Regions from separate parts of the Glutamicibacter sp. NPDC055354 genome, predicted to be linked through region 1. Evidence: riboswitches for the same ligand, from Rfam matches in the RefSeq annotation. Region 1 holds a riboswitch; each other region holds the start of a gene.

Evidence for each region. Region 1 has a riboswitch for S-adenosylmethionine ahead of ACWICV_RS15515 (acyl-CoA dehydrogenase family protein). Riboswitches for the same ligand answer to the same signal wherever they lie in the genome.
Region 2: another riboswitch for S-adenosylmethionine. It lies ahead of ACWICV_RS13575 (acyl-CoA dehydrogenase family protein); the one in region 1 lies ahead of ACWICV_RS15515 (acyl-CoA dehydrogenase family protein).
Region 3: another riboswitch for S-adenosylmethionine. It lies ahead of ACWICV_RS10425 (hypothetical protein); the one in region 1 lies ahead of ACWICV_RS15515 (acyl-CoA dehydrogenase family protein).

What each region holds. Positions count from the first base shown of each region.
Region 1 covers NZ_JBSHMB010000004.1:93,140-99,642, reverse strand. Annotated here, with positions in the region: gene ggt (gamma-glutamyltransferase) at 1-672, shown strand, start outside; gene ACWICV_RS15520 (LLM class flavin-dependent oxidoreductase) at 755-2,158, opposite strand; gene ACWICV_RS15515 (acyl-CoA dehydrogenase family protein) at 2,216-3,547, opposite strand; SAM riboswitch class I at 3,563-3,654, opposite strand; SAM riboswitch class I at 3,922-4,023, shown strand; gene ACWICV_RS15510 (ABC transporter ATP-binding protein) at 4,029-4,850, shown strand; gene ACWICV_RS15505 (aliphatic sulfonate ABC transporter substrate-binding protein) at 4,938-5,960, shown strand; gene ACWICV_RS15500 (ABC transporter permease) at 6,030-6,503, shown strand, end outside.
Region 2 covers NZ_JBSHMB010000003.1:56,496-62,998, reverse strand. Annotated here, with positions in the region: gene ACWICV_RS13595 (aldehyde dehydrogenase family protein) at 1-1,121, shown strand, start outside; gene ACWICV_RS13590 (CdaR family transcriptional regulator) at 1,179-2,240, shown strand; gene ACWICV_RS13585 (GntP family permease) at 2,532-3,893, shown strand; gene ACWICV_RS13580 (hypothetical protein) at 3,969-4,343, opposite strand; SAM riboswitch class I at 4,618-4,708, shown strand; gene ACWICV_RS13575 (acyl-CoA dehydrogenase family protein) at 4,759-5,985, shown strand; gene ACWICV_RS13570 (acyl-CoA dehydrogenase family protein) at 6,014-6,503, shown strand, end outside.
Region 3 covers NZ_JBSHMB010000002.1:44,427-50,929, reverse strand. Annotated here, with positions in the region: gene ACWICV_RS10450 (PucR family transcriptional regulator) at 1-1,394, shown strand, start outside; gene ACWICV_RS10445 (APC family permease) at 1,450-2,979, opposite strand; gene ACWICV_RS10440 (hypothetical protein) at 3,086-3,502, opposite strand; gene ACWICV_RS10435 (helix-turn-helix domain-containing protein) at 3,639-4,205, opposite strand; gene ACWICV_RS10430 (DinB family protein) at 4,339-4,926, shown strand; SAM riboswitch class IV at 4,994-5,107, shown strand; gene ACWICV_RS10425 (hypothetical protein) at 5,124-5,390, shown strand; gene ACWICV_RS10420 (VIT1/CCC1 transporter family protein) at 5,446-6,503, shown strand, end outside.

The DNA of each region.
Region 1 (6,503 bases):
GTCGCTCCGGGCAACCTTGAAAACTATGATGGCCAATGCCCTGCGGCTACCAGCGAACCGGTAGTGGAGCAGGATACGGAGAACATCTCCACCACCCATCTGTCGGTCGTGGACCGTTGGGGCAATGCCGTTTCCTACACGTTGACCATCGAGCAGACCGGCGGCTCGGGTATGGTGGTCCCCGATCGCGGTTTCCTGCTGAACAACGAGCTGACCGATTTCTCCACGGTGTACGACCCGCAGGATCCGAACCGCATTGAACCTGGCAAGCGCCCGCGTTCCTCGATGGCTCCGACCATTGTCCTGCAGGACGGCGAGCCGGTGCTGGCCATCGGCTCCCCCGGTGGTTCAACCATCATCACCACGGTGCTGCAGACCCTGGTGAACCGCATTGATCTGGGCATGGATATCAGCGAAGCCATCGCCGCTCCACGTGCTTCCCAGCGCAATACGGCAGTGGTCACCGCGGAACCGGAGTTCATCCAAGCCCATGGTTCGGCGCTCGAAGCCTTCGGGCACAAGCTCGCGCCAGCTGGGGATTCCTTCACTCCGCAGGCGGAAATCGGGGCGGTTGAAGCGGTGGAAATCGCTGCCGACGGCACACTCACCGCCGCGGCCGAGCCCACGAGGCGCGGCGGCGGTTCAGCCATGGTGCTGCAGCCAACCGAATAGGCCCGCAGGCAGACGGCGGCCCCCGGCAACTTCATTCGAAGGTGCCGGGGGCCGCTGTCTGCTGCGCTAGCAGGCGATGCGCCTAGGCCTGCGCGGCCATCCGGTTGGAGATCTTGTACCGGGCTGCGCGGTGGGTGTCCTTCACGCGGTCGCCGGCGCCGAACATCTTGTGGCGCAGCGAGCCCTCGGTGTATTCGGTCTTGTAGACCCCGCGCGCCTGCAGCTCGGGAACCACGTACTCGACGATGTCCTCGAAGGTGCCCGGAGTGACAGCATAGGCGAGGTTGAAGCCGTCCACGTCAGTGTAGTCCACCCAGTCGATGAGCTTCTCGGCTACCTCGGCGCCGGAACCAACGGAGACCGGGCCGAATCCGCCCACGCCGATCCATTCGGCCAGCTGGCGGATGGTCCACGGCTTGCCGGTATCGCCGCTGGCCTTCTTGAAGGTTTCCACCGAGGACTGGATGGCGTTGGACTTCACGTCGTCGCCGATGACATCGTCGGGACCGTAGACGGACATGTCGATGCCGGTCCAGCCGGACAGCAGTGCCAGCGACCCCTCGATATCCACGTAGGAGCTGTAGTCCTGGAACTTCGCCTGGGCCAGTTCGGTGGTTTCGGCGGTAATGATGGTCTGCATGGCGAAGACCTTGATGTCGTAGCGGCCACGCCCGGCGGCCTCGGCAGCGTCACGGATCTTGCTGACCGCTTCCTTCAGCAGGTCGCGGGTGGGGCAATTGACGAAGATCGCTTCGGCGTTCGACGCGGCGAACTCGGTGCCGCGCTTGGAGGCGCCGGCCTGGTAGATCACCGGGGTGCGCTGGGTGGACGGCTCGGTGATGGCGATGCCCGGGACCTTGAAGTACTTGCCCTCGTGCTCGATCGGGTGCACCTTGGCCGGGTCGGTGTAGACGCCGGTGGCCTTGTTGTTCTGCACCGCGTCGTCTTCCCACGAGCCTTCGAGCAGCTTGTAGACCACCTCGAGGTACTCATCGGCGTGGTTGTAGCGCTCGTCGTGCTCCATCTGGTCTTCCTGGCCCATATTGCGGGCCGCCGATGGCAGGTAGCCGGTGACGACGTTCCAGCCCACGCGGCCGTTGGTCAGGTGGTCCAAGGTGGCCAAGCGGCGGGCGAAAGCGTACGGGTGCTCATAGGCGGTACCTGCGGTGACGCCGAAGCCGAGGTTCTGGGTCACAGCGGCCATGGCGGAAACCAGCATCATCGGGTCGTTGACCGGTGCCTGCGCGCCGGAGCCCAGCGGGGTCACGTTGGTGCCCTTGTACACGTCGTAGGTGCCCAGCACGTCAGCAAGGAACAGCCCGTCGAACTTCCCCTTTTCCAGCACCTTGGCCAGGTGGGTCCAGTAGCCCAGGGTGTTGTAGGTCGAGGCCTTGTCCTGCGGATGGCGCCACAGGCCCGGCGACTGGTGCACCACGCAGTTCATGTCGAATGCGTTGAATAAGATCTCGCGCTTGTTCTCGCTCATGGCTTTGCCCCCATAGGTCGGTAATCGTGGAAAGTTGCTGGTTTGCGTCGCAGGCCCTCAAGCCCGCTGGGTTGAATCTTCGCCGGTGACGGACAGCCGCTGCGGCTGGACACCGTTGATCTCGTAGTCCCCGACGATGCGCGCCTTGTAGATCGCCGGGTTATGCGTGGCGATGGTGCGCGCATTGCGCCAGTGCCGGTCCAGGTTGCAGCCGCTTCTGGTGGACGAGGCTCCCAGTCCGTCGAAGAGCTTGCTGGTCACGCCGATGGCCAGTGGCTGCACCACGGTTTGCGCGCGGTTGGCGGCCAGCTCGCATACTGCGTAGCGTTCTTCGTCGTTCAGTCCCGGGTCGCCCAAGGCGGCTTCAACTTCGAGTACCGCGCCGATCACCACGGAGTCGGCAGCGAAGGACTCCGCGGAAACTTCGCCCACCAGCTGGAGGACCTGGGGTTCCTGGTATACCGGCACCCCGGTTCCGGTGGTGAAGATGCGGGTGCGCGCCTGCACCGCGCTACGCAGGTCGTTCAGCGCGGCGCGGGCGATGCCGGCCTGCACGGCCATGAGCACCAGCTGGAAGATCGCCGCTTCGGAGTCATTGGTCTGCTGCGGCATGAAGCAATCCACCGGGACCTGGTGGAATTCGGTGGTGCCGGTTCCGGTGAGCCCCTGGCCGAATCCATCCCAGTCGTCGAGGATCTTGACGCCGCTGCGCTGGGTGGAGACCACGGCGATCTGGCGGCCGGCGAGCTCCGGGTGGGCCACGGCAACGGTGGTCCAGTCGGCAAAAATGGTGCCGGTGCAGTAGTACTTTTCACCGTCGATCACCCAGCGCCCGTCCACGGTGCTGGCCTTGGTGTTCAAGGTGCCCAGGGCGTTGCCACCGCGTTCGGTGTAGGCGTTGCCGATAATCTGCCCGGCAGCGATGCGAGCGACCCACTTCTTGCGCAGCTCTTCGTCCTCCAGCGCCAAGACGTTCTCGACGAATGCGACATGTGCACGCCACAGCTGGCCTACGTGGGAGTCCGCCTCGGACAGCTCGATGAGCAAGCGGAAGACATCCACCAGCCGTGCGCCGTAGCCCCCATCGGCAACGGAAAGGCGCAACGCACCGAACCGCTCGCGATTCAGCAGGCCTACCTGCTCGAAAGGAAGCACGCGGTTCAAGTCGCGGTCCTTGGCGGTTGCGGCGATCTGCGCAAAAACGGGACGGAAGATTTCGGCCAGCCGGTCGTATTGCTCATCCGCACTTGGTCCGGGGGTGATTTTCAGCAATTGCCTAGTCGGCAACTGTTCTTCAAACTTGTCCAGGCCCATTGCGGTGGCCTGCGAAGGGTCACTGAGCTGGTTGAAGTCCAGTCCGAGGGCATTGTGCGATTCACCAATAGGCATCAGGGTTCTCAATTCTTTCCATCGGTCCTGGCGGTAGCACCGTCCCGCTATTGGGGTGGTTGCTGCGGCGTCGTGGAGCCAGATCTCTCAGCCGCTCTGGATGGGTCGTAATTCATTTGTAACGGTAATAAACCGGTGATTCCAACCCGCGAAGTCACATTTCGTCCCAGTGCCGGCAGTGCCCATCTTCAAATTTCACAGCCTAATCCGTGTCCTGCCGAAGATGAGTTGCAAAGTTTTGCTTAATGTCGAGCAAACCGGCCTGCAATAAAATAAATAACGAAATTTCTGGGCAATGTGACGTAGTTGTCGAAGATTTTTTCATATTACGCGAGATTTGCGTTCAAATCGTTCGACTCGTTGTAATGGACACGTAACCATCCCGAGCGGCCGAGAGATCTGGCTCGTTGACGCCGCAGCAACCACCTTTGGAGTTTTGCTCTGCAGGCCGGTGCTACCGCCAGGACCGATGGAGATGAACATGACTCTTTCCTTTGCAGCGCCCGAGGCAGCTCCCGTTGTCTCAGCTTCAAGCGCCCTGGACGTGCAGTTCAGCAACGTGTCGCGGACCTTCACCACCAAGATGGAAAGCCGCACCGTCCTGGCCGATATCAACCTGCAAATTCCAGCAGGTCAAGTCGTGGCCATTCTTGGAGCCAGCGGTTGCGGAAAATCCACGCTGCTGCGTTCAGTATCGGGCTTGGACCACCCCACCACCGGCACCATCCGCACCGGCACCCGCGAGGTCACCGGCATCAACGAGTTATGCGCCGTTGCCTTCCAGGAGCCCCGGCTGCTGCCATGGCGCTCGGTTCGCCAGAACATTGCACTAGGCCTGGCACCGGAAACCGATAAGCGCGCCGGCAACTCGCTGATCGATGAGTTGATCGAGCTGACCGGTCTGAGCCATGCAGCCAGCTTGCGCCCACGAGAGATCTCCGGAGGCATGGCGCAGCGGGTTTCGCTGGCTCGCGCGCTGGCTCGGCGCCCGGGTGTATTGCTTCTTGATGAACCCTTCGGAGCCCTCGATGCGCTGACACGCTTGAAGATGCAGGATCTGCTGCTCTCGATTCACGCATCGTTCCCCACCACCGTTCTCATGGTGACCCATGATGTGGACGAGGCGTTGACTTTGGCTGACCGCGTGATTGTTCTGGGGCGAGGCGCTGGGCATAGTGCAGCGGGCGTCATCGAAGATCTGTCCATCTCAGCTGGGCATCCACGCCGGCATACCGATGAAAAGTTCGTTGCAGATCGTCTGCACCTATTGCGCCTGCTCGGCGTCGACCCAACCAACCATTAGTCCCGGGCACGCCGTGGGGCCCGAACCATTCGGCGGCCTCTCTGCCTTTCACCTACACCGCTTGCACGCACAATTCTAGGATTCTCCATGCTTTTGAACCGTCTCACCCGCCGCACTGCATTGTCCGCCGCCGCCTTGCTCGTTGGCGCAATTGCCCTGACCGGCTGTGCTGGCGAAAACGCTACAGCCTCCTCGGATGGTCAGACCCTGTCCATCGACTTTGCCACATACAACCCGCTGAGCCTGGTGCTCAAGGAAAAGGGATGGTTGGAAGCAGCCGCCAAGGAGCAGGGCGTAAATGTCGAATGGATCCAGTCCGCTGGTTCCAACAAGGCCAATGAAGCTCTTCGCGCCGACGCAATCGATGTTGGTTCCACAGCCGGTTCCGCTGCGCTCCTGAACCGTTCGAACGGTGCACCCATCAAGACCATCGCACTGTATTCGCAGCCGGAATGGGCGGCCCTGGTAGTGGATAGGGACTCAAAAATCGAGTCCGTTGAAGATCTCGCTGGCAAGACCGTGGCCGCTACAAAGGGCACCGACCCATACTTCTTCCTGCTGCAGGCGCTGGAATCCGCGGGCTTGAGTGAAGCTGACATCAAGCTGCAGAACCTCCAGCATGCCGATGGACGTACCGCCCTGGCCAACGGCTCGGTTGATGCCTGGAGCGGTTTGGATCCGATCATGGCCGCTGCCGAAAAAGACGGCGCGCAACTGGTTTACCGGAACTTGGATTTCAACACCTACGGTGCGCTGAACGCTCGCGAAGACTTCATTGAGCAGAGCCCCGAACTCGCCCAGCTCGTTGTCGATGCCTACGAAAAGGCTCGTGGCTGGGCAGCTGACAATCCCGAGGAAACCGCAGAAATCCTGGCCGACGTAGCAGGGCTCGAACCAGGAGTTGCTGCCACCGTCATTGAGGAACGCTCCAATCTGGACGTTCCGGCAGTTCCCGACGCCAAATTCACTGGAGTCCTGAGCAAGATTGCTCCCACGCTGGTCGCTAGCGGCGATGTCTCGGAGCAGGAATCCGTTGATGAAGCTCTGGAAACCCTCATCGATGACCAGTTTGCCGTCAAGGCAGACGCAACAAAGATCTCCGGAGAGTAACCAGCCATGAGTCCCACTAACGTGGCTGGAACCCGCGGAAGCCAAACACCTGCCAAGCAGAAGGCCAGCATGGCCGCAACGATCCTGCGTGCCCCGAAATGGCTGCTTGCGCTGGTCTTGCCGCTGACCACCCTGGCTGTGTGGCAATTTGTCACCGTTACCGGAATCGTTGCTCCGTGGACACTGCCAACTCCGGGTTCAGTGGTTTCTGCTGCCAGTGAGCTCTTCCAGGATGGCGAACTCGGAAAGCACATCGGCATCTCCACTCAGCGTGTTCTTCTCGGTTTCGCCTTCGGATCATTGCTGGGCTTGGCGCTGGGTGCGCTTGTCGGGCTGTCCAAACTGGCAGATGCATTTCTGGGACTGAGCATCAGCGCCCTGCGTGCAGTCCCTTCCTTGGCTTGGGTTCCGCTGCTGGTGCTCTGGATGAAAATGGGTGAAGATTCCAAGGTCACACTCGTGATCATTGGTGCCTTCTTCCCGGTCTTTACCACCGTCGCCTTGGCGTTGCGCCATGTCGATGCCCACCTGGTCGAAGCAGCC
Region 2 (6,503 bases), on a different contig from region 1:
CCTTGCGCTACTTCGCCGGCTGGGCCACCAAGCTCAACGGCGAAACCCGCGATATTTCCCTGCCAGGAACCTGGCACGCCTATACCCAGCGCCAAGCCTTGGGCGTGGCCGCACTGATCGTGCCATGGAATGTCCCCTTCACCATTGCGCTGTCCAAGGTGGCTCCGGCGCTGGCGTCCGGCTGCACCGTCGTGCTCAAGCCCGCGGAGCTGACCCCGCTGACCGCCGTGCGCATGGCGCAGATTGCGCTTGAAGCAGGCATCCCGGCCGGTGTGCTGAACGTGGTCCAGGGCTTGGGGCCGGTGGCTGGCCAAGCGCTCGCCGACCATCCGGATGTTGACAAGCTCTCCTTCACCGGATCCACCGCGGTAGGCAAGAAGCTGCTGGCGTCGGCAGCGGGCAATCTCAAGCGGCTGAGCCTTGAGCTGGGCGGCAAATCCCCGGTGGTGATCTATCCCGACGCGGATCTGGACAAGGCCATTCCGGCCGCGGCCATGAGCATCTTCGGCAACTCCGGCCAGGTCTGCGCGGCAGGGTCGCGACTGTATGTCCACGAAGACATCGCAGACCAGGTCATCGAAGGCATCGCCGGATTCGCGAAGAACCTCAAGCTGGGCGCTGGCCTGGCAGAAGGAACCCAGCTGGGCCCGCTGATCTCCCAGGTGCAGCGCGAGCGCGTGCTGGGGTACATCGAGGCGGGCATCGCTGATGGCGCGGAACTCGTTGCCGGTGGCTTGGCCGAAGGCGGAAAAGGATTCTTCGTGCAGCCGACCGTGCTGAAAAATGTCAGTCCGGACATGTCCATCGCCAAGGATGAGATCTTCGGGCCGGTTCTCTCGGTGAGCACCTTCGGCGACGAGGATTCGCTGGCTGAGGTGCTGCGCCGGGCCAACGACACCGACTACGGCCTCAATTCGGTGATCTTCACCCAGGACATTTCCCGCGCGTTGACCTTCGCCAAGAAAATCCAGGCCGGCAACGTCAGGGTGAATACCGGTGCCGGCATGGATGCGAACATGCCGTTCGGCGGATTCAAGCAGTCGGGGTGGGGCGCGGAAAATGGCCGTGAAGGCATCGAGGCCTACACCTCGCTGAAGTCGGTCACCGTCAAGCTCGACTAGCGGCAATGTTCTAATCCGGGACTGCTTTGCGCAGTCCCGGGCCGATAGGATGAGCTCATGAGCGAAAAGGAGCAACCCCGGCTGGCTAGCGCGTTGGCGCAGAAAGTCGTCGACACGATTGCGCCGACCATCAACCGCAATGTGAACATCATGAATGCTCACGGAGTCATCATTGCTTCTACGGATGCTGCGCGTATCGGTACCCACCACGACGGCAGCGCAGAGGCGATCCGCCGCAACAACATCATCCGTGTCAACCAGGCCGACGGCTCGGCCGGAACCCAGCCCGGGGTCAATGTGCCGCTGGTGCTGAACGACCAGCTCTGCGGCGTTGTGGGCGTGACCGGAGCTCCCCACGAGGTGGAACCGCTGGCCGGCCTGATTGCATTGACCGTTCAATTGCTCTTCGCCCAGGAACGCGAGCACTCTCGCAGCGCGCGGCGCGAGACCGAAGCCCGCGACATTATCTCTGCGTTGATCGCCGGTCGCGTTGCGCCTGAAGTGATCGACCGCTCGCTCGCAGCGCATGGTTTGCGCGGGCCGAAATGCATTGAAGCTTGGCTGCCCCGAAGCGTGGGGGATCCGTCGCTCGAAGAGCCGGCGAAGGATCATCACCGCACGTCATGGATTAGCCTTTCCGGCGCGTACTGGAGGCTTTGCGCTGCCAGCGAGCCAGCTTTCGCTCCCGAGCGCATGGGCCAGGAACGTTTCCTGGTCTCCGCGCCTGTCGAAAAGGCCGAGGATCTCATGGCCGAAACCGAAGTGCTGCGCGTATTGGTGGGCTATCCGGCACTCGTGCCATCCCACGCGCGGCGCCGCATGTGGAGCCGGGAAATTGCTGTGGCTATCGCCCGCACCCCAGCCCGCAGCTTGGACCATGCAGCTGCTCCAGCGATGCAGCTCAATGAGGAACAAGCCAGAACCCTGCTGGTCGTTGCGACAGCTGCTTCGATGAGCCAAGCGGCCACGGATCTGCATATTCACCGCAATACCTTGGTGCAAAGACTTGAGCGGATAAGCCAGGTCAGCGGCGTCGATATTCGGCGGTCCAGCGAATCCCTGAAACTCCAGCATTCCATCTACGCGAGAGTGGCCTTGGGCCAGCTGCATGTTTTCTAGGCCCTGGAAACTAGGGGAGCTGGCGCCGGGGCTGGGAAGGGTGGGATGTTTGCACACATTGGCTCTTTCGAACCCAGGCAAATATGGTCGTGTGCCCATAGGTATTCGGGGTCACTTTTCCTAGTATTGGCAGGATGATCGATCTTTGCGCCCGAAACCGGGGTGGCACGGTGGCGTCTAGCCCAACGGGCAAAGCCTTGAGCGGCTTTGCCGATAGGGCTGGTCCACCCGTTGAGCCATTGCGGGCTGGACGCAGAGAACTACCGATATTGGCAAAGGAGCCAACCCGCCGTGTACGAACTGCTTGTTCTGCTGATCCTTGTTGTGGCCATCGTGATGGTCACAGCACGCCTGAAGATCAGCCCATTCCTCGCCCTCGTTGGCGCCGCTATCCTGGCGGCCTTCGCCTACCGGATTCCGCTGGCCGACGTGGCTTCGACGGTCACCACGGCTTTCGGCAGCACCATGGGAAATATCGGACTGGTGATCCTGTTCGGAACGATGATCGGTGTCATCCTGGAGAAATCCGGCGCCGCGATCTCCATGGCAGATGCGCTGATCAAGGTCCTCGGTACCCGGTTCCCCAACCTCACGCTATCGATTATCGGCTACATCGTTTCCATTCCGGTCTTCTGCGACTCGGGATACGTGGTGCTCAACTCGCTGCGCAAAGCCATCACCCTGCGTACCGGGGTCTCCGGGCTGGCAACTTCCATCGCCCTGATGACCGGCCTGTACGCGACCCACACCATGGTGCCTCCAACTCCGGGCCCGCTGGCCGCGGCCGAAAGCATCGGCATTGCCGATAACCTGGGCTTGATCATCGCAGTCGGATTGCCCGTTGCGGCCATCTCGGCACTTGCTGGCTTGGCCTACGCCAGCCGCTTCAACAAGTCCCAATGGACCCCGTTGCCAAGCGACGACCACAATGACATCTCCGAACTCGACTATGAGCAGCTGCGTGCAAGCTTCGGAAAATTGCCCAGCCCGGCGCTGGCCTTCATGCCGATCCTGGTTCCGCTGGTGCTGATCTGTGTCGCATCCATTGCGAAGCTGCCCTCGCACCCGATGGGCGAAGGCACTGCCCTGGAAATCCTTTCCTTCTTGGGGACGCCGGTTATTGCGCTGATCTTCGGCTTGATCTCCTCGACTTTCCTTTTGAGCGGTGGCAGCAAGCTGGCGGTCTTCAATGAGCAGATGAACGAAGCTGTACGCACCGCTGCTCCGATCTTGCTGATCACCGGTGCCGGCGCCGGCTTCGGCGCGGTCCTGGCCGCGTCGGATCTGACCACGATTCTTTCGGATTCACTCAGCGGACTGGGCTTGGGCCTGGCTGTGCCATTCCTGATCGCCGCTGCGCTGAAGTCCGCCCAGGGCTCGTCCACCGTCTCTATGGTGACCACTTCCGCGCTGGTCGCTCCGATGCTCGGCTCCCTGGGATTGGGTTCGGAGCTGGGCATGGTGCTATCCGTATTGGCAGTAGGCGCCGGTGCGATGGTTGTCTCGCACGCCAACGACTCCTACTTCTGGGTCGTCTCGCAGCTCAGCCGCATTCCGGTGATCACCGCCTACAAGACCCTGAGCGTGGCTACCGCCATCCAGGGCACCGCGGGGTTCCTGACTGTACTGGTCCTGGGAGCCGTACTGCTTTAGCAGCACGGCTTCCAAGAAAGCAACGGATCGCGCCATCGGCAGATGGCGCGATCCGTTGCTTTAAGCAGTGCTGGATTAGCCCAGGCCTGCCGCCGGGAAGCTCCGCACGGCCTTATTCGCTGTGGCAGTCGAGATCACCAGCAACGCGATGGCGGCCAGGTAGCCGGCTCCGGTCGCGGCGAAGGAGAAACCGAATTGGCCCAGCAGGCAGAGAACTGCTGCGCTGGCCAATGCCGCCCAACCGGCCCAGGAAGCCGCGGCAAGCAGGGGCGCAGCCTGCTGATGCCCGGCGAGCCAGGCCCCATCGCTGGCCAAGGTGTGGCGCGTCTTGATGCCGATCGCCGCATTGCGAGCGAGCTTCCGGTCCCGTGCCATTGGGGCGAGGAACGCTGCGACCAGCGTTATGCTCAGCAACCCGAACATGAAGGCAATCACGCCTGCTGGATCCACTTGCCGCCTCTTCTGCCGATTGATCTTGAATGGCCATTCTATGCGGTCGCATGGAAGTGCCCTGATCCACGCTGTGTTCCCAATCGATGCCTAGGGGAACGCCTTTGAAATCCAGTTCCAGCATGCCAATTGCGTCATGCGAAGGTCATATGACGTCTTATCCGCCCGTTTTCCGGCAGGGCGAAGGCGCGAAGATGACGTATTTTGTCCTGCTGTTCCTCCGCATGACAGCGCCCTTCCCGAGGACCTGCCAGCAATGCTTGACTCGGAGCACAACCCATCCAGAGCGGCTGAGAGGCCTGGCTCCGAGACGCCGCAGCAAGCCTGCACTCCGCAGGTAGTGCTAACGCCAGGTTCGATGGATCCGCAGATTTTCTGCATCCTTCGGAATCCATAGCCCAAGAGGAGAACGAAGATGACTGTACTGGATACCCAATTGCCGCGCGTGCCCTACACCGGCACTGCTGATGAAGCTGAACTGGCTCATTGGCGCGACGTCGCCCAGCAAGTAGCTGACAAGCTGGCGGCTGACGCGCTCGAACGCGACCGAAAGAACGCCCAGCCTTTCGCCGAAGTGCAGCTGCTGCGCGAAGCCGGGTTGCTCAATCTCTTAGTGCCTGCAGAATTCGGCGGAGCCGGAGCCCATTGGGAAACGGCCTTCGAAGTTGTCCGCATACTGGCCGCAGCTGATGGATCCATCTCGCAGTTGCTGGCTTACCACTACATCAACCAGTCCGGCATTGCGTTCTATGCCCCGGCAGAAGCCCAAGGGGCATGGTGGCAGCGCACCGTGGAAGGTGGCTGGCTCTGGGGCGATTCGGTGAATCCAGTGGATCCGGATTTGACGCTGAGCGCCGAAGGGGACGGCTACCGACTGCATGGAGCCAAGCGATTCTCCACGGGTTCCGGTGTTGGCGAGGTCATCGTCATCAACGCGCTGGTCCAGGGCGGAGAATACGACGGGCAGATTCTCGCGTTGGTTCTGCCACGCGATATCGATGGCTTGGAAATCGTTGACGACTGGGACTACCTGGGACAGCGGCTGAGCGCGTCGAATTCCTTGAAGTTCCACAACGTGCGGCTCGAAGCAGGGGACTTGCTGGGATTCGTCACCGATGAACCGGTCTCCACCCTGCTTACCCCCGGTATCCAGTTGGCCTTCGCCAACTTCTACCTGGGCATCGCCCAGGGAGCACTGGAGCGCGGCAAGCAGATCTTGCTGGGCCGCAAGAACGCCTGGCTGTTCTCGCAGGCAGAGACCTACTCGCAGGACCCGATCTTCCAGCGCACCGTCGGAGAGCTCAAAGCCCGCACTGCAGCAGTGGCGGCGCTGACCGAGAAGCTGGGCCGGAAATTCGATGCCCTGCTCTCGAAGGCCGGGGAAGTCACCCAGCCCGAACGAGCGGCGTTGGCCGTGGAAATTGCTGAAGCCAAGGTGGTCTCCACTGAGGTGGGAGTGGATGTGGCGAACCGGATCTTCGAGGTGACCGGTTCATCTTCGACTGCGAACTCGGTGGGTCTGGACCTGTACTGGCGCAATGTGCGCACCCATTCGCTGCACGACCCAGTGGACTACAAGAAGATCGAGGTCGGCGCCTACTTCCTGCGCGGAGAGTCCCAGCCGCTCTCGCTGTACACCTAAGAAAACTTCTCCCGGATTGGACTGAACGATGACTGTACTTGCAACTGGCAATCGACTCGCAGGCCTCAAAAACCGCTTCGCACCGCTCTTCGCGCGCATTGCGCAGGGTGCAGCTGAACGCGACCGCACCGGCGAATTGCCCTACCAGCAGGTCGCGGACCTGGCCGCTGCTGGCTTTGGCGCGGTTCGGGTCCCGGAATCGCACGGGGGTGCCGGTGCTACGCTGCCCGAACTCTTCGAGCTCTTCGTGGATCTCGCGGCGGCGGATTCCAATATTGCCCAAGCACTGCGCGCGCACTTCGCCTTCGTCGAGGACCGTCTGGTTGCGGCCCCCGGCCCGGGGCGCGACAAGTGGCTGGCCCGCTTCGTGGCGGGAGAACTGGTGGGTAACTCCTGGACCGAGGTCGGCACCGTCAAGGTCGGGGACGTGATCACCAAGGTCACCCCGGACGGCGAGGGCGGATTCAAGATCAACGGCACCAAGTACTACTCCACCGGCTCGATCTTCGCCGACTGGC
Region 3 (6,503 bases), on a different contig from region 1:
TGCTGCTGACCACCGGCATGCCATTCGCCGCGAGCGAGGAAGCTTCCCGCGCATACATGCGCCGGCTGCAGGACAAAAAGGTCTGCGCCCTGGGACTGGGCCTGGGTCCATGGCTTCGCACGGTGCCTGAGCACGTCATCGCCGCCTGCGACGCTGCCGGCATAGAGCTGGGGATCGTCCCGGACCAAGTGCCCTTCCAGAACATTTCACGGGCATACTGGCGCCTGGCCTCACGTGATCAGGCTTCGAACCTGATGGGTTCCTTGGGCACGCAGACTGCCTTGGCGCGTGCCGCCGTACGCCCGGATGCCATCAATGCAGTCGTGCGGGGCTTGGCTGAGGCAGTGAACGGCTGGGCCGCCTATCTTTCCGTCGATTCCCGGCCGGCGGCCTGCTACCCGGCATCCGCCGAAGCGTTCCTGGGCGAACTCCGTCACGAGTCCATGCGCTTTCGGCGCAATGGCATGCCCTCGGCGTCCACCTTCGAGGTCCAGGGCCACGAAGTAGCGCTCTATCCCATCCTGTCCGGAACCACGATCCACGGATATCTCGGAGTTGCCGCCGGGCGCAGGCCGACCAAGGCCGACCGGCAGATCATCATGACGGCCTGCACGTTGCTCTCCTTGCGCGCCAGGCAACGGGAATTGGCTGCCAGCACGAATAACGCGCTCAGCTCGGCCACCGCAAAATTGTTGCTGCATGGCCAGCCCGAGGCGGCAGGCCTGGTCGGGGAAGAAGCCGGATTGGGCAGAATACCTGTTCGTGTGCGAATCCTGCTGTACCGGGCAGGTGCCGATACCGATGCAGCAACCGCACTTCATGCGCTGCCCTCGCTGGCGCGCCCCGCCGCCTTGCCCGATGTCGCCGCAGCGGTACGCAAGTGCCAGCTTCACTATGAGGACGGCGCCGAACATTATTTGATACTTCCCGAACCCGCAGACAGTTCCGGCAATGGCGAGGTAGTGGCACCGCAGGCTGCAACCGCAACGGGCCCGATGGCGTGCGGGCGATTTGATTCCCCCGCACCCGAAGTCCACGCCGTACTCTCCCAACCATTGAACTTGGCCGAGATCCCTGCCAATTTGCCTGCCCTGCGCCAAACGCTGGACGCTGTCCCGTTCGGGACCATGGCCTGCGGCGCCCCGGGCTTCGATGCCAGCGCAGAGACCTGGGTCAAGGCCCTCGCAGCGTACGCGCGCGCCGATCTGCTCTCCGCGGTCACCTCCTACCTGCGCCATCGCGGCCATTGGGAAGAAGCCTCCCGCGAATTGGGCATCCACCGAAATTCCTTGCGCCACCGCATCACCGTGGCCCAGGAATTGCTTGGCGCCAATCTCGATGATCCGGATGCCGCCGCCTCGCTCTGGCTGGCCCTGCGCCGGGCACAGAAATAGGCACGCCGCAGTCTCTGCAATAGCCAGATCCCGCGGCGTGCCCTAGGTACAGCCGTCAGCCCTTGAGCCGAGTCCGGCTATCGTGCGGCGCACTGGCGCGTCGCGTTGCTGCGGCGTCCGGGCCGGTGGCACCGAGCTTGGCTTGCTGGCGGATGCTCAGCTTCTGCAGCAATTCCTCTTCCGCGAATTCGCCCGGCGCAATCCCGCGTGGCACCCGCAGCAAGAAGGCCATGCCCAGGATCCACCAAGCGGCGAAGAGCAGCCACGGCTGCCACCCGATGGCCGCCGGCATTCCCGGAAGATACAGCGAAATCAGGCCGGCGCAGAAGACCACCGACAGTACGCCGATGACCTTGCCGCCGTTTCCCGCACCGCCCACGCGCAGCGGGCGTTGCATCTGCGGTTCGCGCTGGCGCAGAATCAAGAACGCCACGCCCACCAGCAGGTAGGCGATCACGATCGACGGCGAACCGGAATCCACCAACCACCCGAGCATGGCGGTGCCGAAGAATGGAGCCAGAATGGAGAGGCCGCCAATGAACAGCAGTGCATGGCTCGGTGTGCGGTGCTTCGGATGCAGGTAGGCAAACCAGCGTGGCAGCATCCCGGAACTGGCCATCGCGTACATCAGCCGCGAAGCACCCATCAGCAACGAATTCCACGAGGTGAGGATACCGGCAATGCCGCCGGCGATCAGCACCTTTGACATGATTTCGGAATTGAACAGTGCCCCCATCGCGTCGGCAGTGGCAAGTTCGGATCCGGCGAGCGCCGAAGCGCCCATTCCCGAGGCGGTGGCCAGGATGATCCCCACATACCAGGCGGTGGCGATCAGCACCGAAATCACCACGTACTTGCCAATTTTTCGCGGGGCGATGTCGCATTCCTCGGCGGACTGCGGGATCACGTCGAAGCCGACGAACATGAACGGCACCACGATCATCACGCCGAAGAAGCCGGCCACCCCGTTTTCGAAGAATGGTTCCATATTCCTGCTCTCGCCTCCGGTGAATGCGCCAGCAAGCAGCATTGCGCCGATGACGAAGAGGAAGAGCACCACGAAGGTCTGCACTACACCGGCGGTCTTGATGCCCCGGATGTTAATCCAGGTGATCGCTATCGCACCGGCGACACCGACCAGCGCCCAAGTCAAGTAGACCTCTGAGCCAGCGATCTCCCATAATCTGATCTGCGAAAGCTCCGGGAAGAGATAGAGCACGGATTTGGGCAGTGCCACTGCTTCAAAGGCCACGATCGCAATGTAGCCGCCGACGATGGCCCACGAACCGGCAAAAGACCAGCGGGCGCCCATGGCGCGCAGCAAGTAGTTGTGCTCACCGCCTGCTTTCGGCATGGCCGCAACGAGTTCGGCATAGGTCAGGCCGACTACCGCCATGATGCCACCGCCAACCAGCATGGCCAGCGTGGCTCCCAGCGGACCGGCGGTGGTAATCCAGTCGCCGGTGAGCACGACCCAGCCAAAACCGATCATCGCGCCAACGCCTATGGCCAAGGCATCCCAGCGGCCGAGGACCTTCTTGAGGCCTGGTTCTGCGGTGTGGTTCTTCGCGGTTTTTCCTGACATGGCAACCCCTTCTGGAAAGTTGATCAGGATCACACTATGCAAAATCGCGCCAAAGGGTATTGGATGTTTTGACTAAATTTCAGGCTATTTTGCCCAAATCAGGAGGCTAGGCCTTGCCGGAGCGCTTCTTGCTGGCTTTCACCAGCGCGCGGTCGACCTCGTGAATGCCCAGGCAGAAGCCTGCGGACATGACCAGCGATTTGATCGTCAGTTCGGAAAGGTCATCAGCTACGTACACCAGCTGGATCGGTCCGGCCAGGACCAGCAGGACACCGGTCCACAGCACATACGCCCACGAGGTGCGTGCCTGCGCCATCACCGGGAAGCGTGCCCGTCGGCGAATCGTCCGCACGCCAATGGTGACAATGACGACGGCCAGAATCGCGGCGCCAATGAAGAAGAAATTGCGTTGGGTGCGGATCCAGGTCAAGGTGGTGCCAATAAGAACGCCGAAAAGTATCGAAGCCCACCAGCTGATACTGCGCAGTTGATCTTGCGCAGCGGTTGGTTCGCCTGTCCTCACGCCTCTCCCATCACTGATTGTCCCGAGCGCCCGGAACAACGCATCGTTCCTAGAATACGCGGTTCATCTCCCCGCAGACGAACGCGCAGCCGCACTGCGCATGCCGTGCCATGGCAGCAAGTGCCGTGGCTTGGCGTCATGAGAGGATCAGCGTCCAGGTAACCACAGCGACCTCATCAGAATCGTTTTCCCAGCTATGCGGTTCACGCCCGGGGAAGGTGATCGTATCGCCTGCTTCGAGTTCTACGCGCTGATCAGGCAATACCAGGATGAATTTTCCAGCGATCACGTGCAGCACTTCCAGCTCGCAATCCACCGAATACAGTTCCGCTTCACCGGTGCCCTTTGGCGCAATCTCGGCGCGAATCATCTGCACCCGCTTCTCGCTGCGCGGCGTGACCAGCTGCTCCGTGATGCCGTCACCGCCCAGGGAAACACGGGGCGCCTGCTCCAGTCGGACCAGTTTCGTTTCAGGAACCTCGAAGAGGGTACCGACCTCCATGCCCAGCACTTCGCACAACCGCAAAAGAGTGGAAACCGAAGGGCTGGTCAGGTCGCGCTCCACACGCGAGAGGAAACCCTTGGTCAGTCCGGATAGCTCGGCGACCTGGTCAATGGTCATACGCTGGGTCTGGCGCACCCCGCGCAGCCTCGCACCGATATTGATCGCAGCACCGGTTGGTTCAACTGGCAAGGTTTTCATCGTTTGGCTCCTCGACGTTTTCTGCAGCAACAACCGCAACCACTTTGGCTTCAAGGCCTGCGGGGCAAGTTTACCAATGGTAAACACACCGCGCCCTCTACCGCGAGGCTGCAGCGCTCACTAGACTCTGTCCATGGACAGCACCAAGGACAAGCTCTGCGGGTACCTGAACGACGCGCGCGAGAATGCGATCTACAAGGCAGAAGGCCTCGCCGAACACCTGGCACGCACTCCGCTCACCCCCACAGGCACCCATATCCTGGGAGTACTGCACCATTTGGCGATCAATGAATACGAATATTTCGGCACCTGCCTCAAGCGCAGGGCCGATGACCGCTACGTTCGCGAATTCATTGCGCCGCATGATCCCGACGCGGATTTCCTCCCGCCAGCAGATATGGATGCGCAACAGCTGATCGGCCTGTATCGGAAAGCCATCGCCTTCGCCGATGAAGCCATCAGCGACCTGCCCCTGGACTGTCCCGTAGAGGTACCGTGGTGGGGGCCAGCTGGCAAAACCACCTTGGATCACCTGCTCATCCATGCGCTCGCCGAGACCTCCCGGCATGCAGGGCATCTGGATATTATCCGCGAGCAGCTCGATGGCCGTGCTGGCTGGACCGCGCAACTGGATCTGCTGCCCGGCTACACCGCGGGGCAATGGGCCGAACAACGCGAGAAGCTGCAGCAACTGGCCAATGCCTTTGCCCCGGGCAGCTGAGCCGCAGTCATATTACGCATTCGGACTTCACCGCGCCCTGCCACCGGCGGTACCATCGGAAATGTTGCTTCACGAGACGCGGCGCCAAGCTCCGACTGGCCGCGCACCAACCCCAAGTTCATGGGTGGTTCGGATGAGGAAGCGGTCCGCGCATCAACAGGTGCACGGGCAAGAGCTCGCAAGAGAGTTGACGTCCCATGGCATATCCGATTCTGCCCGTCATCGACCGCCAGACCGGCCAAGTGCAGTTCAAGGCCGAAGGCCGCTGGCGCACCCGCTACGTTGCAGATCCGCTCAGGCTTGAACAGCTCATTGCTCGTTGTGCCCGCCGGCCGACCTTCGATCCGGCCACATCTGAATTGCTGCTGGTGGTGCCAGTCGCCGGAGATCCTGCGGGCAAGCGATTTGCTTTTAGTCTTGCCAAATTCCCAAGTGCAGGAGCCCTGACTAAACTGGGTAGTTGATCCGATCCACGGGTTTCATTGGGAAACTCCATGTTCCAGGAGAGTCATCTTCGCGATGTCACAGCACTCAGCAACCGAACCTACCAAAGCGCAGATCCAGCGATGGCGCAAGTATCTCGCTGATGAAGTCGCAGAAGGCTCCATCTACCGGGCCCTCGCGGAAAAGAAAACCGGGCAGGAACGGCAAATCCTGCTGGGCCTGGCAGAGGCGGAAGCACGCCACGAATCCCACTGGCGCGTCCTGCTCGGCGAACATGTCAAGGAAGTCCGCCCGTCGCTGCGCCGCACCATGCTGCGTTTCCTGGCATTGCATTTCGGTTCGGTCTTCGTGCTGGCCATGGCCCAGCGCTCCGAGAGCAGTTCGCCCTACCGCGATGACAAGGACGCCACCGCGCAGATGGCGGCCGACGAACAGGTCCACGAAGAAGTCGTTCGCGCGCTTGCTACAGCAGGCCGTGCGCGCCTTTCGGGCAACTTCCGTGCTGCGGTCTTCGGCGCCAACGACGGGCTGGTTTCCAATCTCGCGTTGATCATGGGCATCGGTGCGACCGGTGTTTCAGCGACCTTCGTGCTGTTCTCCGGCATTGCCGGCTTGCTGGCCGGTGCACTGTCCATGGCAGCTGGCGAATACGTTTCGGTGCGTTCCCAGCGCGAGCTGCTGACAGCTTCACGCCCAACCCAGGTCACGCTGACAGCGGCCCCGAACCTTGATCTGGACGCCAACGAGCTGCTGCTAATCTATAAGGCCCGCGGCATGAGCGATGAAGATGCCGAGCACCGGGCCGCCGAACGCATGGGCCTGTTCACCTGCGATTGCAACCCCGACTTCTCGCTGAACCCAGAGGGTCGCGGCGAAGAACTCGAGAAGGAGCACCAGGAGCTGGGTTCGGCCACCGGTGCGGCGGCCACCTCGTTCTTCCTCTTTGCTTCCGGTGCTGTGGTGCCGATCCTGCCGTATATCCTTGGCCTGTCCGGCATGACCGCGATCATCGTCTCGGTAGTCCTGGTGGGATTGGCCCTGATGATCACCGGCGGGATCGTAGGCCTGCTCTCCGGTGCCTCGCCACTCAAGCGCGGCCTGCGCCAGCTAGCCATCGGCTGGGGCGCAGCGGC